DNA from 4 places in the Veillonella sp. LMAG:90 genome. Region 1 is predicted to be linked to each of the others. Evidence: riboswitches for the same ligand, from Rfam matches in the RefSeq annotation. Region 1 holds a riboswitch; each other region holds the start of a gene.
What was found. Region 1 has a riboswitch for cobalamin ahead of CCC71_RS05975 (TonB-dependent receptor). Riboswitches for the same ligand answer to the same signal wherever they lie in the genome.
Positions count from the first base shown of each region.

Region 2: another riboswitch for cobalamin. It lies ahead of nikB (nickel ABC transporter permease); the one in region 1 lies ahead of CCC71_RS05975 (TonB-dependent receptor).
Region 3: another riboswitch for cobalamin. It lies ahead of CCC71_RS01890 (methylmalonyl-CoA mutase family protein); the one in region 1 lies ahead of CCC71_RS05975 (TonB-dependent receptor).
Region 4: another riboswitch for cobalamin. It lies ahead of CCC71_RS08750 (sirohydrochlorin cobaltochelatase); the one in region 1 lies ahead of CCC71_RS05975 (TonB-dependent receptor).

Region 1 covers NZ_NAND01000001.1:1,357,385-1,361,109, forward strand. Annotated here, with positions in the region: gene CCC71_RS05970 (ABC transporter ATP-binding protein) at 1-272, shown strand, start outside; cobalamin riboswitch at 579-750, shown strand; gene CCC71_RS05975 (TonB-dependent receptor) at 1,002-3,215, shown strand; one part of gene CCC71_RS05980 (IS3 family transposase) at 3,307-3,725, shown strand, end outside.
Region 2 covers NZ_NAND01000001.1:409,873-413,597, reverse strand. Annotated here, with positions in the region: gene nikC (nickel transporter permease) at 1-264, opposite strand, end outside; gene nikB (nickel ABC transporter permease) at 264-1,202, opposite strand; cobalamin riboswitch at 1,409-1,594, opposite strand; gene CCC71_RS01840 (hypothetical protein) at 2,138-2,320, shown strand; gene CCC71_RS01835 (sulfurtransferase) at 2,323-3,144, opposite strand; gene CCC71_RS01830 (IS1249 family transposase) at 3,251-3,725, opposite strand, start outside.
Region 3 covers NZ_NAND01000001.1:422,292-426,016, reverse strand. Annotated here, with positions in the region: rRNA gene CCC71_RS01895 (16S ribosomal RNA) at 1-174, opposite strand, end outside; cobalamin riboswitch at 878-1,055, shown strand; gene CCC71_RS01890 (methylmalonyl-CoA mutase family protein) at 1,429-3,615, shown strand; gene scpA (methylmalonyl-CoA mutase) at 3,615-3,725, shown strand, end outside.
Region 4 covers NZ_NAND01000001.1:1,974,707-1,978,431, reverse strand. Annotated here, with positions in the region: gene CCC71_RS08755 (ABC transporter substrate-binding protein) at 95-1,045, opposite strand; gene CCC71_RS08750 (sirohydrochlorin cobaltochelatase) at 1,416-2,435, opposite strand; cobalamin riboswitch at 2,678-2,846, opposite strand; gene CCC71_RS08745 (hypothetical protein) at 3,117-3,434, shown strand.

The sequences.
Region 1 (3,725 bases):
ATCCGAAGATTCTTTTATTGGATGAACCGACATCGATGCTTGACGTATCGGTGCAAGCACAGATTATTTCTATTTTAAAAGATATTCAAAAGGAACGATCTTTAGCTTGTCTGTTTATCTCGCATGATTTAGATTTGTTACGCGTAATTTGTAATCGTATCGGAATTATGCGCGAAGGCCGGTTGATTGAATTACAACCGACAGAATTACTTTATCGGCATCCTAAAGAAAAATACACGAAAGAATTGTTAGCGGCTTTTGAAGATTTTTAGTTGAGTATTTGCAGTAAATTATTATATTAGAGTATAGTTATTTTGATTAAAAATATTATTAAAAAAATAAATAGAGTTTAACTATAAGATGAAACCTTAAAGTAAAAAATCTTTTGTTTTAAGGTTTTTTGTATAAAAATACTGTTTAGAATAATATGTTTAAATATAAAAATTAACGATGATAAGCCATAAAACCCTATGAAATAAAGGAGTTTTAGTATACAATAGAGGGTATAGCATGATTAATATTTGTTTTGAATTAAGATTGACAAGGTGGAAAAGTAAATATATAATGTACATGAAGAAATTTTATACATATTTATAGGTGTCGATTTAGACTTAATAGAGAAATCGGTATAAGCCGATGCGATCCCGTCACTGTAAGAGGAGCTAATCTCATGTTGCCACTGGATATTCCGGGAAGGCGAGAGGCGCTATGAATCTAAGCCAGGAGACCTGCCTATTTATAATCTCCGTTTTAATCTACGAGCGATAGAGAGGCGATTATGGCAAAGGTCATGTAGCATATCTATTTCAAGATTGAAGTAGATATGTTTTTTTATAAGTTAATGGATTATGAAGGGATTACTAAGAACCTTGAGTTAGCATTAGGTGAGGTAGTGTTAAAAGAAGAGGAATAGTAAAAAAAATAAATCTATTAACTGATTATGATCTGCCCCCATTTTCTTGGACAGAAGTAATTTAGGGTAATTTTATTAGGAGGGTATTATGAAAGGTCAGGGATTGTTAGTACGAGCGGCAGTATTGGCATGCTGTGGTAGTATTTTGAGCTGTGTTGGTGTACAGGCCGAAGATGTGGTTACTGATTATGACTTAGGGACAGTGGTCGTAACTGCGACAAAAACGGAGCAAACTATTGCTAATGTGCCGGCCAGTGTAAGCGTTATTACCTCAAAAGATATAGCTGACAAGAATATTTCGTCGGTTCAAGAAGCTTTACAGTTTTTGCCGGGTATTTTTATTGACCAAAGTGCGCAAGGCAGTTTGACTATGCGTGGTATGAGTTCTACAGATATTTTGGTATTAGTTGATGGAGTTCAACAAAATAATACTTATAACGGAACTGTAAATTTTAATATGATTCCAATTTCGAATATTGAACGTATTGAAGTATTGCGCGGTGGCGCATCCTCTTTATACGGTGGTCATGCGGTTGCCGGTGTTATTAATATTACGACTAAAGGTGCACCGGAATATGGAACTTCTGTAGTGGCAGATGTATCCTATGGTAGCTATAATACTTGGAAAAAAGCCGTGTCGGTTAATTCTCGTTTATCAGACAAATGGAGTTTAGGGGTTACTTATGAAAAACGCTCCTCTGATGGCTATAAAGGATTTTATCGATCGCTTGCACCAAAAAAAGGTACAGCATCTATTAGTGCCGATTTACCACAGTTAAGTAATGGTACTTATATATACGGTGGTCGTGGTGAGAAAGAATGGGAACATGAAAATTACGGCTTTAAAATTGGGTACAATTTTGATGAATCTAAATCTTTAGTTTATAGCTATAATCGAATTAATAGTGAATCCTCTTATAGTAATCCATTTACTTATGTACATGATACTAAAGGAAACCCTGTATGGTCTGGCAATGTTCAGGTCGGAACAAATAAAATTATTTCTTTATCTCCTAAAAATTTCTTAGGCTATGATAATGAAAATAAACGTGATACCCATATTTTGACATATCGTGATACGGCAAATGATTTCTTGGCGCGTGCAAGTTATACGCATGATAAGGTTGATGGTTTTACATCACCTACTGTACCTAGTTCCTATAAAAATGTTGATTGGACCGGGGCCGGTGATTATTCTCTCCATCCAGGGAAGAAATTTACGTACGAAGTTGAAAAAACATGGCGAGATATAGGAAAGCATACCATTAATGCCGGTGCCTCTTATCATACGGAAGAAATGATTCAGAAGCGTTATAATCTTTCTTCGTGGCATAACAAAAACTCCATTATTAATCAATATGCACAAGATGAAGGTAAAATAAGCAATCTGGCTGTATTTGTACAAGATGAGTATAAATTTGATGATGAATGGTCTTTATTTGTTGGGGCACGTTATGATCGTTATAAAAAAGGTGACGGTACATTCTGGGCCAGTGGTAAAAACGGTTATGATACCACATCCGAGGGTAAAACATATAATCATATAAGTCCTAAAGTTTCATTAGAATATAAAGCTAATGAAAGTACAAATTATTATATGTCTTATGGTGAGTCGTTTAATCCACCACCATTAGTATATATTTATCGTTATGGCGGTTCCGGTATGGGTAATGTTATTCCAAATCCGGGCTTAGATCCTGAAACTTCCAAAACCTGGGAATTAGGGATGAAACGCCAGTTGACGGATCGAGATTCAGTGGATATCTCCTTATATAATGTTAAAACCAAGGACAAAATTGAGTATACCTATTTCTACTTGCCGGGGACAAGTACTACAGAATATAAGCAATACATAAATTACGGCGTAGAAAAACGACGCGGTATTGAACTTAATTACGAGCATAAATTTACAGATAATTTAACCTCATACGTTAACTATGCTTGGCAGTCGGGTAAAGTTAGTGGTCCGAAATTAGAGGATACTAATAAATCAGGCTATAGCAATGCAGTTGATTATTCTGTACCGAAACATATCTTCCATGCCGGTTTGGCTTATGACAAGGAAAAATGGACCGGTTTGTTAGATATGCAATATGTTAGTGCACGCCAAAGCTCTACGGCAGCAGCCGGCGAATACGGTGCTTATGACGGCTATTTCTTAGTGAATACCAGTGTTGGGTATCGCGTTACCCCTGATTTTACAGTTAAATTTAGTATTGATAATATATTTGACCGTGAATTCTATGATAATGAGGCAACTGCTGGTCGTACCTATACATTAAGTGTTCGTTACGAGTACTAGACGATTTAAAAAAGACCCTCAATCTATCATGATTGAACCGCCCCCTTAAAGTTAGACCTAAAAATCTAATTTTAAGGAGGTCGGTTTTTTCATGTCAAAATATAGTTTTAAATTTAAGCTAAAAGTTGTTACAGCATATTTAAATGGAGAAGGCGGTGGCAGAACTCTAGCAAAAAAATATGGAGTCAAATCATATTCTCAGGTCAAAAGATGGATAAAAAATTATCAAGCATTTGGTGTGGAAGGACTTAAAGAAAGAAAATCTAAGACTAAATATACTTCTGAGTTTAAGCAATCTGTGGTAGAGTTGTACTTAACAAGTATCTTATCTTATCAACAAATAGCTTTACAGTACGGAATTAATAATCCAACATTAATTGCTCGATGGAAATCAGAGTATATAAAAGATGGTGTAAATGCCTTTGTTGAACGACCTAAAGGACGGCCACCCACTATGAAGAAATCTGAGACTAAGCAATCCAAGCCTAAGAAACCTATACGTATTAGTCA
Region 2 (3,725 bases), 950 kb from region 1:
GATGGACGCAACCAACACAACAATGGTAAAGCCCATGAATAAGGATAAGCCGGTGCCGTAAATGATACGCGACAATACGTCACGACCTAATTTATCCGTCCCGAACCAATGGGTAGAACTCGGCGCTTTTAAGGCATTGCTTAAATTCGAAGCAAACGGATCGTTCGGCGTAAGCCATGGTGAAAAAAGAGCTATCAATACAACCAATAAAACTAAGGATGTATAGAAGGAGAAAGCTTTATGTGTTCTAATAAACTCTTTCATTATTTACTCCCCCTTCTCAATCTAGGATCCAAGAGCGTATACGAATAATCGATTACACCATTAATTAACATATACGCAATAGAAGCCCAAAGTACGAAACCTTCAATTAACGGATAATCACGGAAAGTAATCGCCTGTACGGCCATTTTACCAAGCCCCGGCCACGAGAATACCATCTCTACAACCGCAACCCCACCAAGCAACCAGCCCATGGACATACCGAAGATGGTAAGTAGTGGTAAAAAGGCATTTGGCAAAATATGTTTAAACATGATTTCCGTATTTGTCATACCGCGTGCTCTAGCACCTACGGCATAATCTTTATTGATTTCTTCCAAAACTACCAAACGTACCTGGCGCATAAATTTTGAAATTAACGTAAATGCCAAGGTAAAAGCAGGTAAAATCGCATTTTTTAACGAAACGGTTGCCGTCGCAATCGGGGCAATACCCAATTTATAGCCAAAAATGTAAAGCAACATAAGACCAAGCCAGAAAGCCGGTATGGAAATACCGATAAATGCAATTCCGCGGAAGAGGTAGTCAGGCCATTTATTCTGGTAGATAGCGGCGATAACCCCCATGGGAACGGCTATGACGAGTAGCATCACAATTGTTACACTCGCCAACATAAGTGTACCCGGTAAGGCCTCCATCATCTTATCTACAACAGGTTTCTTGGCTGAATACGACATTCCAAGATCCCCTTGCACCGCATGAGACAACCAATTACCATATTGCACCAAGAACGGTTTATCTAACCCCAATTCCTGCCTCGTATGATCAATCAGTTCCTGTGAAACCATGGTATCCGCGGTTTCCAAAATCATGAGCACAGGGTCGCCCGGCGCCAGAAAACTTAAACTGAAAGTTAAAAATGTAACCCCAATTACCGTCACCAACACCTGCCCCAAATGCTGCAGTGTTTTTTTAAACATTCCTGTCCCCCCCTAATATACTCAATTTTCAAACTTACACTATCAACATCTATGAATCCTTTTTAGACAATATCGTTTTAAATCAAACTTCTATTATAAAAATTCATAAAATTTAGTAAATAAAAAAACTCACCCTTGAAAGAGTGAGTACGCAAAACAAATTTTAGTCAAATTAACCCCATAACACATCCCATTAACTATGTGCAACAGTCAATTTGTTATAAGCAGGCTTTCTGGCTCATGATTCATCGTTTATTTCCAGCCTTCCCAGTTTCCCAGTGACTCCTTGTTGAAATAAACTCCTCATTTACAGCTGTTTCCAGCATAGGATTTGCACCTATTTTCCTCTTAAATCGCTCGGCATACCCGACACTTACAACACTAAGATCTTTTATAGAAGTTAGTCAGAGTATATTATTCAATTTCGAAAATAAAATCCTTTATCACTAATATATTAGCGTATTTATTGTAAATGTGTCAATAAAAAGTCAGGAATTTTTAGCCGTTTTAAGCTATTTTATAGAAAAATAATTCATTATATTGATAGATTCCTATGTTTACTCAAATTTTCTTTAATTTATTATACCCTAGTAGGTATAGTATTATACCGTAAGGGGTATATGTACTTCTTGCAATATACGTGAGTTTACCGGAGATAACACTCAAAAAATGAAGCTATAAGTCAACAGCAATAAACAATAAGGTCTATATTGATATTAATTATAATCAATTCATAGTTAACTGAATTTCTACTAAAATAGTAGCCTTAAAAAGTAAATAAAAATAAATTTAAGGCAGTAAAAATCATGTCAATTTTTTACTCATTTACACTTCACATTTCAAATAAAAGGTGTATAATAAACGGCGTATTATGTTTTTATCAAAGCATAATCAATAAATTAATTTATCGTGATTAATAAGGAGAATTTAGTGTTATGAACAGCAAGGATAAAACGCCGATTATACTGTATTTGGGGGAATTCAATAATCAGTTAGAGGCGGAAATCGTTGTTAAAGAAAAAAGGGAGCCCTATTATTCATCAAATGAAGAAAGCCCGGCGATGATTCGCCGAGCCTATTTTCAGTCAGAACATTATAGAAAGAAGAGAAGGAATTAAGGCTACGCCTTCACAAACTCACACCCTGTTTTAATAGGGAAGTTTTCATACGTTACCCAATCACTGGAACTTCCCACATAAAGAGCGGATTCAATACCGATTTCACTCATGGCGAGCATAGCAAGGCAAGCCGTAATACCGGAGCCGCAATATGTCACAATTGGTGTCTTAGTCGTTTTCAAATCTTTGAACATTTCTTTCAACTCTGCTTCAGACTTTAAACCGTTAGCAGTATAACAATTTTCCCAATAATAGTTGACTGCTGTCGGAATATGACCGGTCATACCATCCATGGTATCGATAACGCTACCGTCATAACGTTCGCTCGCACGAGCATCAACGATGATGTGGTCACCATTTTCACTGGCTGCCAACACTTCGGCACGGCTCATAAGCATATGAGGTTGTAAACGATAATCAAGTTGACTTGTTTCGGTTGGTAATTCAGTTGAATCAGTAGTTAAAGTATGTCCTTCTTTTACCCATCGTTCAATGCCGCCTTCTAATACTTTTACAACGTCTAAGCCGATGTATTTGAGCATCCACCATAAACGACCGGCTAAGAAAATCCAGCTGTCACAAATAACAACAGGAGTATCTTTAGTAATACCAAAACGTTCCATTTTTTTAGCAAATTCAACCATGTTTGGCAAAGGATGACGACCACCATGTTCTTCAACGGGATCGGATAAATCACCGGCTAAATTAATTGCAAAGGCTCCTTCAATGTGACCTGTGGCATAAGCTTTATCATCACGTACATCTAAAATTACAACGTCTTTTTGAATATTGGCTAACTCTTGAGGTGTAATAAAATTTTTCATCTTCGTACCTCCATATATATTAATACTATATTAGAAAACATCTATATAGTGTTATTGTAACAAAAACTAGGCTTATAGGACAAAAAGTGTGTGTGGCTTTTTTAAATTAATCCCAATAAATTGGAAATTCCGTGGACATATGGAACTCATTCCAAACAATGGCATCCCCCCATTGCGGCAAGATATTATCCACACGGTTATTCCGCATTATCCTACGGTAAGTAGCAGCGATTGTTTTATCTGTAGGCATACATTTTAATATTTCAGCAACAGGAAGCGGTCTAGGTGAGTGCTCGTAACACCACCAATAGACCGCTTTTAATCGTCTTTCTAAGGATAACCCTCTGTGATCTCGTAACATCCCCCTAAGTTGCGCATTAACGCCTCCTTCCAGTCGATTGTTCGTTGTAGGTACGGTAATATCTACAAACGTCAGGTAGGTAAATAGAGTGTCATCTCTAATTAATCGTAAAAGTCCTGCCTCAGCTTTTAAGAGGCGTTCATGAGTAGCCCTTTTATTCCCATTTTCGTCGACTGTCATTTCCCGTAAGAAGTCATCAAATTCTTCTCTCCAAGCTAAT
Region 3 (3,725 bases), 940 kb from region 1:
ATTAGCAACGGTTTCCCGTTGTTATCCCCCTCTGAAGGGCAGGTTGGTTACGCGTTACTCACCCGTTCGCCACTAAGATCGATAGAAGCAAGCTTCCATCTCTCTCCGTTCGACTTGCATGTGTTAAGCACGCCGCCAGCGTTCGTCCTGAGCCAGGATCAAACTCTCCAAGATATCTTGGAGCTATTTGCTAGCTCGTTTTTCGTTGTTGTCAGCTTAACCGAAGTTATCTGACTTAGAATTTTTTGGTTGGTTTCAACGTTGTTGAAACCCGCACTCTGGCTATGTTCATTTCGTTAAAAATGATTACCTTACATTGTTCAGTTTTCAAAGATCTGCTTTATCGCTTTACCTTAGGGGCTTGCGACAGCTTAATCAGTATATCGCAATCAGTTTATCGTGTCAAGCACTTTTTTAAAATTTCTTTTAAAAAGTTTTGCTGCGAAAACAGAAAGAATATACATCACTTTTTCAAAATAACCCGCTTCCAATTGCTTGAAGGCGGTCACTTGATGTCCCGTGATTGAGGACATGAACTATCATACCCTTTTTGCCTATGGTTCGTCAACCCCTTTTTACTAAATATTTTTAAGATTTTTAATTAAACACATTATTCCTTCAAGCGTGGACAACACATGCTTTTACCTCATGTATCACCTTTAACTGCATATAGTAGTATATATATATTAATTGTACCTCTTGTTGTATAAATACACTTTAAACCCACTACTTACAATTTTGTCCCACCCCATACCTTACCGATTATGCATACACCCCCTTAGCATGAGTTATAACTAACCTTTATACGTTACACATGCTTAAACTATGCATTTAAATTGACACTCCTATGTTATAACCATATAATAAAATTATAAAACAAATACAGTCCCCTATAGGCGCTTTTTAAGCTTAATAGAGAAGTCGGTGCAAATCCGACACGGTCCCGCCGCTGTGAAGTGGAGTTCCTTTTTATTATGTCACTGAACATTATGTTTGGGAAGGCAAAAGGAATGATGAAGCTGAGTCAGAAGAACTGCCTAAGGAAGCATGTCGTTATACCCGCGATAGACGGGAAGATATGGTGTGATTCTTTTCGCATACAATCTTACCGTTTTGCAGTCTTGCTGTGAAACGGTATTTTTTTCGAAACTACTTCCTATTGGAGACTGCCCGGTACATCCACTTATATGGCTCTTCGGTAGGAAGTTTTATTATTGTTATAGGAGGAAACAATATATCCCACCGCGTTATTTATGAGACACAGTAAGTAAGTCCAACTGCCGCTCGCCATCTCACAGCGCGAGGCTAAGCGACAAAACGGTTTTACCTAATCATAGACGCAACGAAGCCACATAGTGTTGTATATAGCGAATGCATCAATTTTCTTGCATTTCATATTCTATTTGCTATGTAGAAAGGATTCGTACTATGGAACATAAGCAGCAGACTCTAGCCGTTTCAAGGCAAAATGGGCACGAGGAATTGCCCGCTGTCACCTTTGACGAGTTTGAAATTCCCAGTTATGACGAATGGCAGGCCGCCGTTGAAAAACTGTTAAAAGGTAAGCCTTTCGATAAGAGTATGTTCACGAAAACTTACGAAGGTATTTTATTTCACCCAATTTATCGTTTAGAGGATCAAAAAGAATTAACCCACCCTTACACCTATCCGGGATTAGCGGATAAGCTCCGCGGCGCGCATGCCAGCGGCTATATCCACACACCTTGGTCAATCGCTCAGCGCTGTGATGCCAAAACCATCAGCGATGCCAATGCCATGGCAGCTTTCGAGCTCGATAAAGGCAGCACGGTTGTAAGCATTACTACCGACAGCTTAACACAACAAGGCATCGATCCTACCGATGGTACTGACGAAACATTCATCGATACCGGCGTTTCCTTGAGCACAGCCGAAGATGTAAAAGCTTTATTAAAAGATATTGATGTTAACAAGCATGAAATCGAATTATTCGGCGGACCATCTGCCGTTAATCTCATCAGTGCTGTATCCATCGCCTGCAAAGCAGCCGGGTTAAAATCCGCCGAATTGCACGGTGCTATTGCTGCCGACCCTATCGGTTCTTTACTCCGTTTTGGCAAAGTAAATCGTCCGCTCGACGAACTCTATGATGATATGGCTCATACGATTCACTGGGCTAAAGCACATGCACCTAATTTAAAAACAGTCCTCGTTGATGCCGATGTATATCACAACGGCGGGGCCAACGGTATTCAAGAAGCAGCCTATGCCCTTCATACCGCTTTGACTTATATGCGCGCTATGGAACGTCGCGGTATTGATGTTGATACATTCTGCCGTCACATTCGTTTCCATTTCAGCGTAGGCGCTACGTTCTTCATGGAAATCGCCAAACTCCGCAGCATTAAAATGCTATGGTCTCAATTGGTTCGTCATTGCGGCGGCGACGAAGAAGCCCAACGCATCAACTTATATGTAAGCACATCCGCTTTTTGCCAAACTGTGTATGATCCGTACGTTAACTTATTGCGTGCCGCATCACAGTCCTTCTCCGCTGTAGTAGGCGGCGTTGACGGCATGAACGTGTATCCGTTCGACCATTGTATCCGTCCGAGCGATGAATTCTCCCGCCGTATTGCCCGCAACATCCAAATCATGGAACAGCATGAATTCAACTTCATTCAACCGGTTGACCCGGCGGGCGGTAGCTGGTACCTCGAACCGTTAACGGAAGAGTTCACCGAAAAATCCTGGGCTAAATTCCAGGAATTGGAAAACATGGGTGGCATTACGGAAGCCATCAAAGCCGGTAAGGTTCAAGAAGCTGTTCACAGCATTTTGGAAGACCGCTTCAAAAAATTGGCAACTCGCCAAGACCGCGCCGTTGGTAATAACATGTACCCTAACATGACCGAAGAATTGCTCGAAGTCCCTGAAATCAATAAAGCAGACCTCTTAAAGCAACGCTTGGACGAACTTGCCAAGCAACGTAAAACAGCCGATGAAAAAGCCATCGACGAAGCTTTACAAGTTCTTAAAGACTCCGACTTCAGCGAACCGATGTCGCTTATCGGCGCTGTGAAAACGGCCCTTAACGCAGGTGCTACTTTCGGCGAAATCACAAACGCCCTCGCCACCGATAGTCAAGGCGAATCCGTTTCACCAATCGAAGCGCATCGCTGGACCGAACGTTATGAAAAATTACGCCGCACGACCGAAAAATTTGTAGCCGAAACCGGCGACAATGTTCATATCTTCTTGGCTAACATGGGTCCTATCCCGCAACATAAAGCCCGTGCCGACTTTGTTACATCCTTCATGCAGGTTGCCGCCTTTGACGTAGCCTTGAACAACGGTTTCAAAACAGTGGAAGACGCCGTAGCCGCCGCCCTTGAATCCAAGGCGGACGTAGCCATTGTGTGCTCCACCGACGACACCTATCCGGAATTGGCACCGGCCGTTACGAAAGGCATCAAAGCCCAGCGCCCTGAAATGAAAGTATTCCTCGCCGGTGCTCCATCACCTGAACTAAAAGAAATGTGTGATGCTGCCGGTATGGACGACTACATCAGTGTACGCTCCAACTGCTACGAAACACTGTTACGGATGCAACAAGAAAAGGGGATGATTAAATAATGGCTAAAATACCTAATTTCGCAAATATCCCATTTGCCGGGGCCGAAGCCAATGAGCAAGCGGCTCAGGAATGGCTTACTCAGTTAAAAGCTGAAACAGGCAAATCCTTT
Region 4 (3,725 bases), 620 kb from region 1:
AATATCGTCTGTTCGTTAATCCCTCTTTATATTTTCAGTGTTAAATTACATGCGATTTTGCACTGATGTTAATAACTTTTCTTAGGGGCTTAATTTAGAAGGTTACATCGATGCCATAGGCCATTTTAACAAGCTCAGCCATGGCTTCCGGTGTTTGTAAGCCCGGATTCAATAAGAACCAATTCGATGGTAAGTAGAATACTTTACCGTTTTTTACAGCCTTAAGATTTTGCCATGCCGGATTGCCGGTCATTTCTTTTTCCATAGTTTTGGTAATTTCATCTTTTTTACCCATGGTGGAAACAAAAATGATGTCCGGATCGTCGGAAGCGAGCGTTTCTAAGGAGTACGGAATGGTCTTGGCAGATTTATCAAAATCGCCATGTTGTAACACCACATTCTGCATGCCTAATTCTTGAACCATAGCGGCTGTTACGGCTAAGGTAGTTTCAGCGGTTACCGCTTTACCGGTAGCGCGCAACACGGCTACGCGGGCCGGTTGTACATTTTTAACGGCATTTTTGACTTTGTCAATTTTGCTGTTGTACTGGGCAATAACTTCTTTAGCTTTCTCTTCGTGATTGGTCAGTTGGCCTAAGAATTCAATGAGGGGCACATTGTCTTTAATACCGTCATAGGAAATTAAAATATACGGTAATTTATTACTCTGTAATTGGCCTTCAAATTTGCTGTGCTGATTGCTGAGGCCGATTACGAGGTCCGGTTTCAAACCGATAAGTTGCTCCATGTTGATGTTGGCGGTCTGCCCTAAAGAAGGTAATTCTTTGAGGTGAGCGGGCATGTCATCCTGCGTTTCTACGCGGCTGATGGATTTGGCATCAATGGCATCCATGAAATAGAGTAGGGAATTGGCAAGTACCGCAATTCGTTCCGGTTTGGCCGGCACCGTATAGGTTTGATCCTTATAGGTTAAAGTACGGGTGGCTGCGGATGATGTGGAATCGGTTTTACCGCAGCCGGCGAGGATAGCCATAATGACTGTCATCGCCATTACAATAATGGTTAAGCGTGAAAATTTTCTCATAATACACCTGCCTGACAGTAGATAAAAAGTACGTAAAAGTATTACCTGTGAGTAAGCAGGTAATTCATAGCGGTTCCAAAACAAGCTTTAGTAAAATCTGTTTCGCAAACTCATACTTGTACTATACCACAGGTGATGGTGGTTGCCTATGGTTATGTGTTGCGTATGGTTATATGGTGCCTATCGTTATATGGTGCGTATGGCACTTTTATAGATCCAAATATAGCAATTAAAAGAGGCTGTAAGTAAAATGTGATATGCTCTACATTTTATTACAGCCTCCTTATGTATAGAACGCTTTTGGTTGGTCAAAACGTCTTAGCTTGTAAGTGCGTTTTGGCAATAATATGAACCCTTACAGTGTTATATCTTATTTAGCGTCGTTTTGAAGAGCTTGCCAAGCTTCATCGGCATGAGCGGCAAAGAGGTCACGGATTTTCTGGTTTTCACCAAGACCATGGATGTAAGTGTCTACTTTGAAGCCGTCAGCCAACAAGATGGATTTATGGGAATCAGGTTCGTCACCGGACATATCGTTGTTGGCATGGTCGCCGGCTACCATCATGAATGGCATAAGGGTTACATGTTCGATGCCTTTTGCTTTCAATTGAGGAACGATGTCTTCAAGGCTTGGCCATCCTTCTACGGTGTAGATGTAAGTGTTGTGAAGACCGGCCGATTCCAAACGATCTTGGATTACGGAATAGTAAGCGTTGGAAGGATCCGGAGTGCCGTGAGCCATGATAAGTACAGCATCTTTAGGACCTACTTTAGGGAACTGAGTTGCTACAGCTTGTACAGTTTTAGCAATATCGTCAGTTTGACCTTCTTGGCCCATCCAGTACATGAGAGGTGTACCAAATGTCATTTTTTTGAAGTTATGTTTGTACTGATTGTAAACAGCTGTTTTATAGTTGTATTCGATACCAGGGATTACGTCGAGAGTTGCCAAAGCAACGCGAGTGTAACCTTCAGCTTTTAATTGATCGAGTGCTTCTTCAGGCGTAGGGTAGGTGATACCTTCTTTAGCTTTGATACGATCGATAATGATGTGGGAAGTGAAAGCTGTAACTACTTTTACGCCCGGATGTTGTTCTTTAATTTCGTTGATAGTCGCATCGATTGTTTTAGCACGAGTATCAGTGAATGTAGTACCAAAGCTCATTACTACGATAGCATCTTTGTTAGGTGCTTTAGCCAATACAGGATCGGTTGTGTTGTAAGTGCGAACACCGATTTCAGTTGCTTCCAATAATGCAGGGGTAGCAGTTGTTACTTCGTCACTTAATTGGTAAGCAGCGTTTACGTCTGTAGCAAGGAATCCGAAGCCTGTTAAAGCGGCCACTGCTAATGTTGTAGCTAACGTTTTTTTGAAAAAATGTTTACTCATTTCATTCACTCCTCGTGATAAAAAGAAGATAAAAATAAAAACTAAAAATAGAATAAAATAAAATACAAAAACCTCTGCCCACAGGGCAGAGGTAGTATTAATAATCACTAGTTATGCTAAGCACCTGACGTATATTAGTTCATATCAAACTTAATTAAGTCGTTTATGAATTAAAAAAATAATTCCCGGTCAGTGTATAGTACAGGTAGTGACATTGATTAACCTCGCCATCCTTCGTGGGTTATCGGCAATCCATCAAGGCAGGTCTTCTGGCTCAAGTTCAACGCAACAATCACCTTCCCAGAAACTTCCAGTGGTATTTTGATTGTGCTCCCTCTTACAGCGGCGGGACCGCGGCAGCTTCTACTGCTCTTCTCTATTAAGTCGGGCACCTTGAAGGTCGTATTCATTTGATAATCATCATAGCAGAATAAATGTCCACTGTCAATGCAATACCGGGTAGGGTATACTCACTGTGAATGGAAATTACCCGGGTCATATAACTCCTAGGAATAAGGGACTTATTTATGAGTAATAACTTTTGGTTATTTGTGATACACTTTTTTGATTACACATAGGCAAAGGAGTCAAAGTTTGGTACTATGAATAGAGAATGGTGTTCATCATAGGGCAATGTGCTTTATGATAAATAGCTATATATTAACAAAGGAGGTCCATCGTATGGATCAATTTACAAATGGTGCCGGTCCTAATGAACTATCGGAATCGGTATATGAAGTGGCATTTACGCCTGTATTGGAACGTGAAGAGTATCAAGGTGAACCTTTACATTCCAAATTATTAGCTCTTAAAAGCGCCATGGGCGAAGAGGATTTTAACGAATATATTAACAGCTTATTGCGCATTACCTATAATTGCAAACAATTGTGGTTAATTACTAAAAGCGAACGTAAACGTACGTTAATTGAAGGCAAATTTTTACCTATGATTGCTGAGATTTTTGAAGTAGCAGCACCGCGCGTGTTCTCGCAACCATAATTATTATCAATTATAGGCGTAACAATACATTGCTTTTTGATTGAATGAATGACTAAATTAAGAAACTTGATGTATAAAAATTCATGAATGAGGAATATTAATTATTAGATGTTATCTGTATCAATCGTAGACCGTGATTGGTATAGTATTATCTGAATTATTAATATAATACCTGTAAGCAAGTAGTATTCTTTGTAATAGTAATGGGATATAAATTCTCTTTAAATCGATGAAAATAGAAGTGAATCGGTAAAGATAAATATAGTTGATGAAAATATAATTAAATTTCCG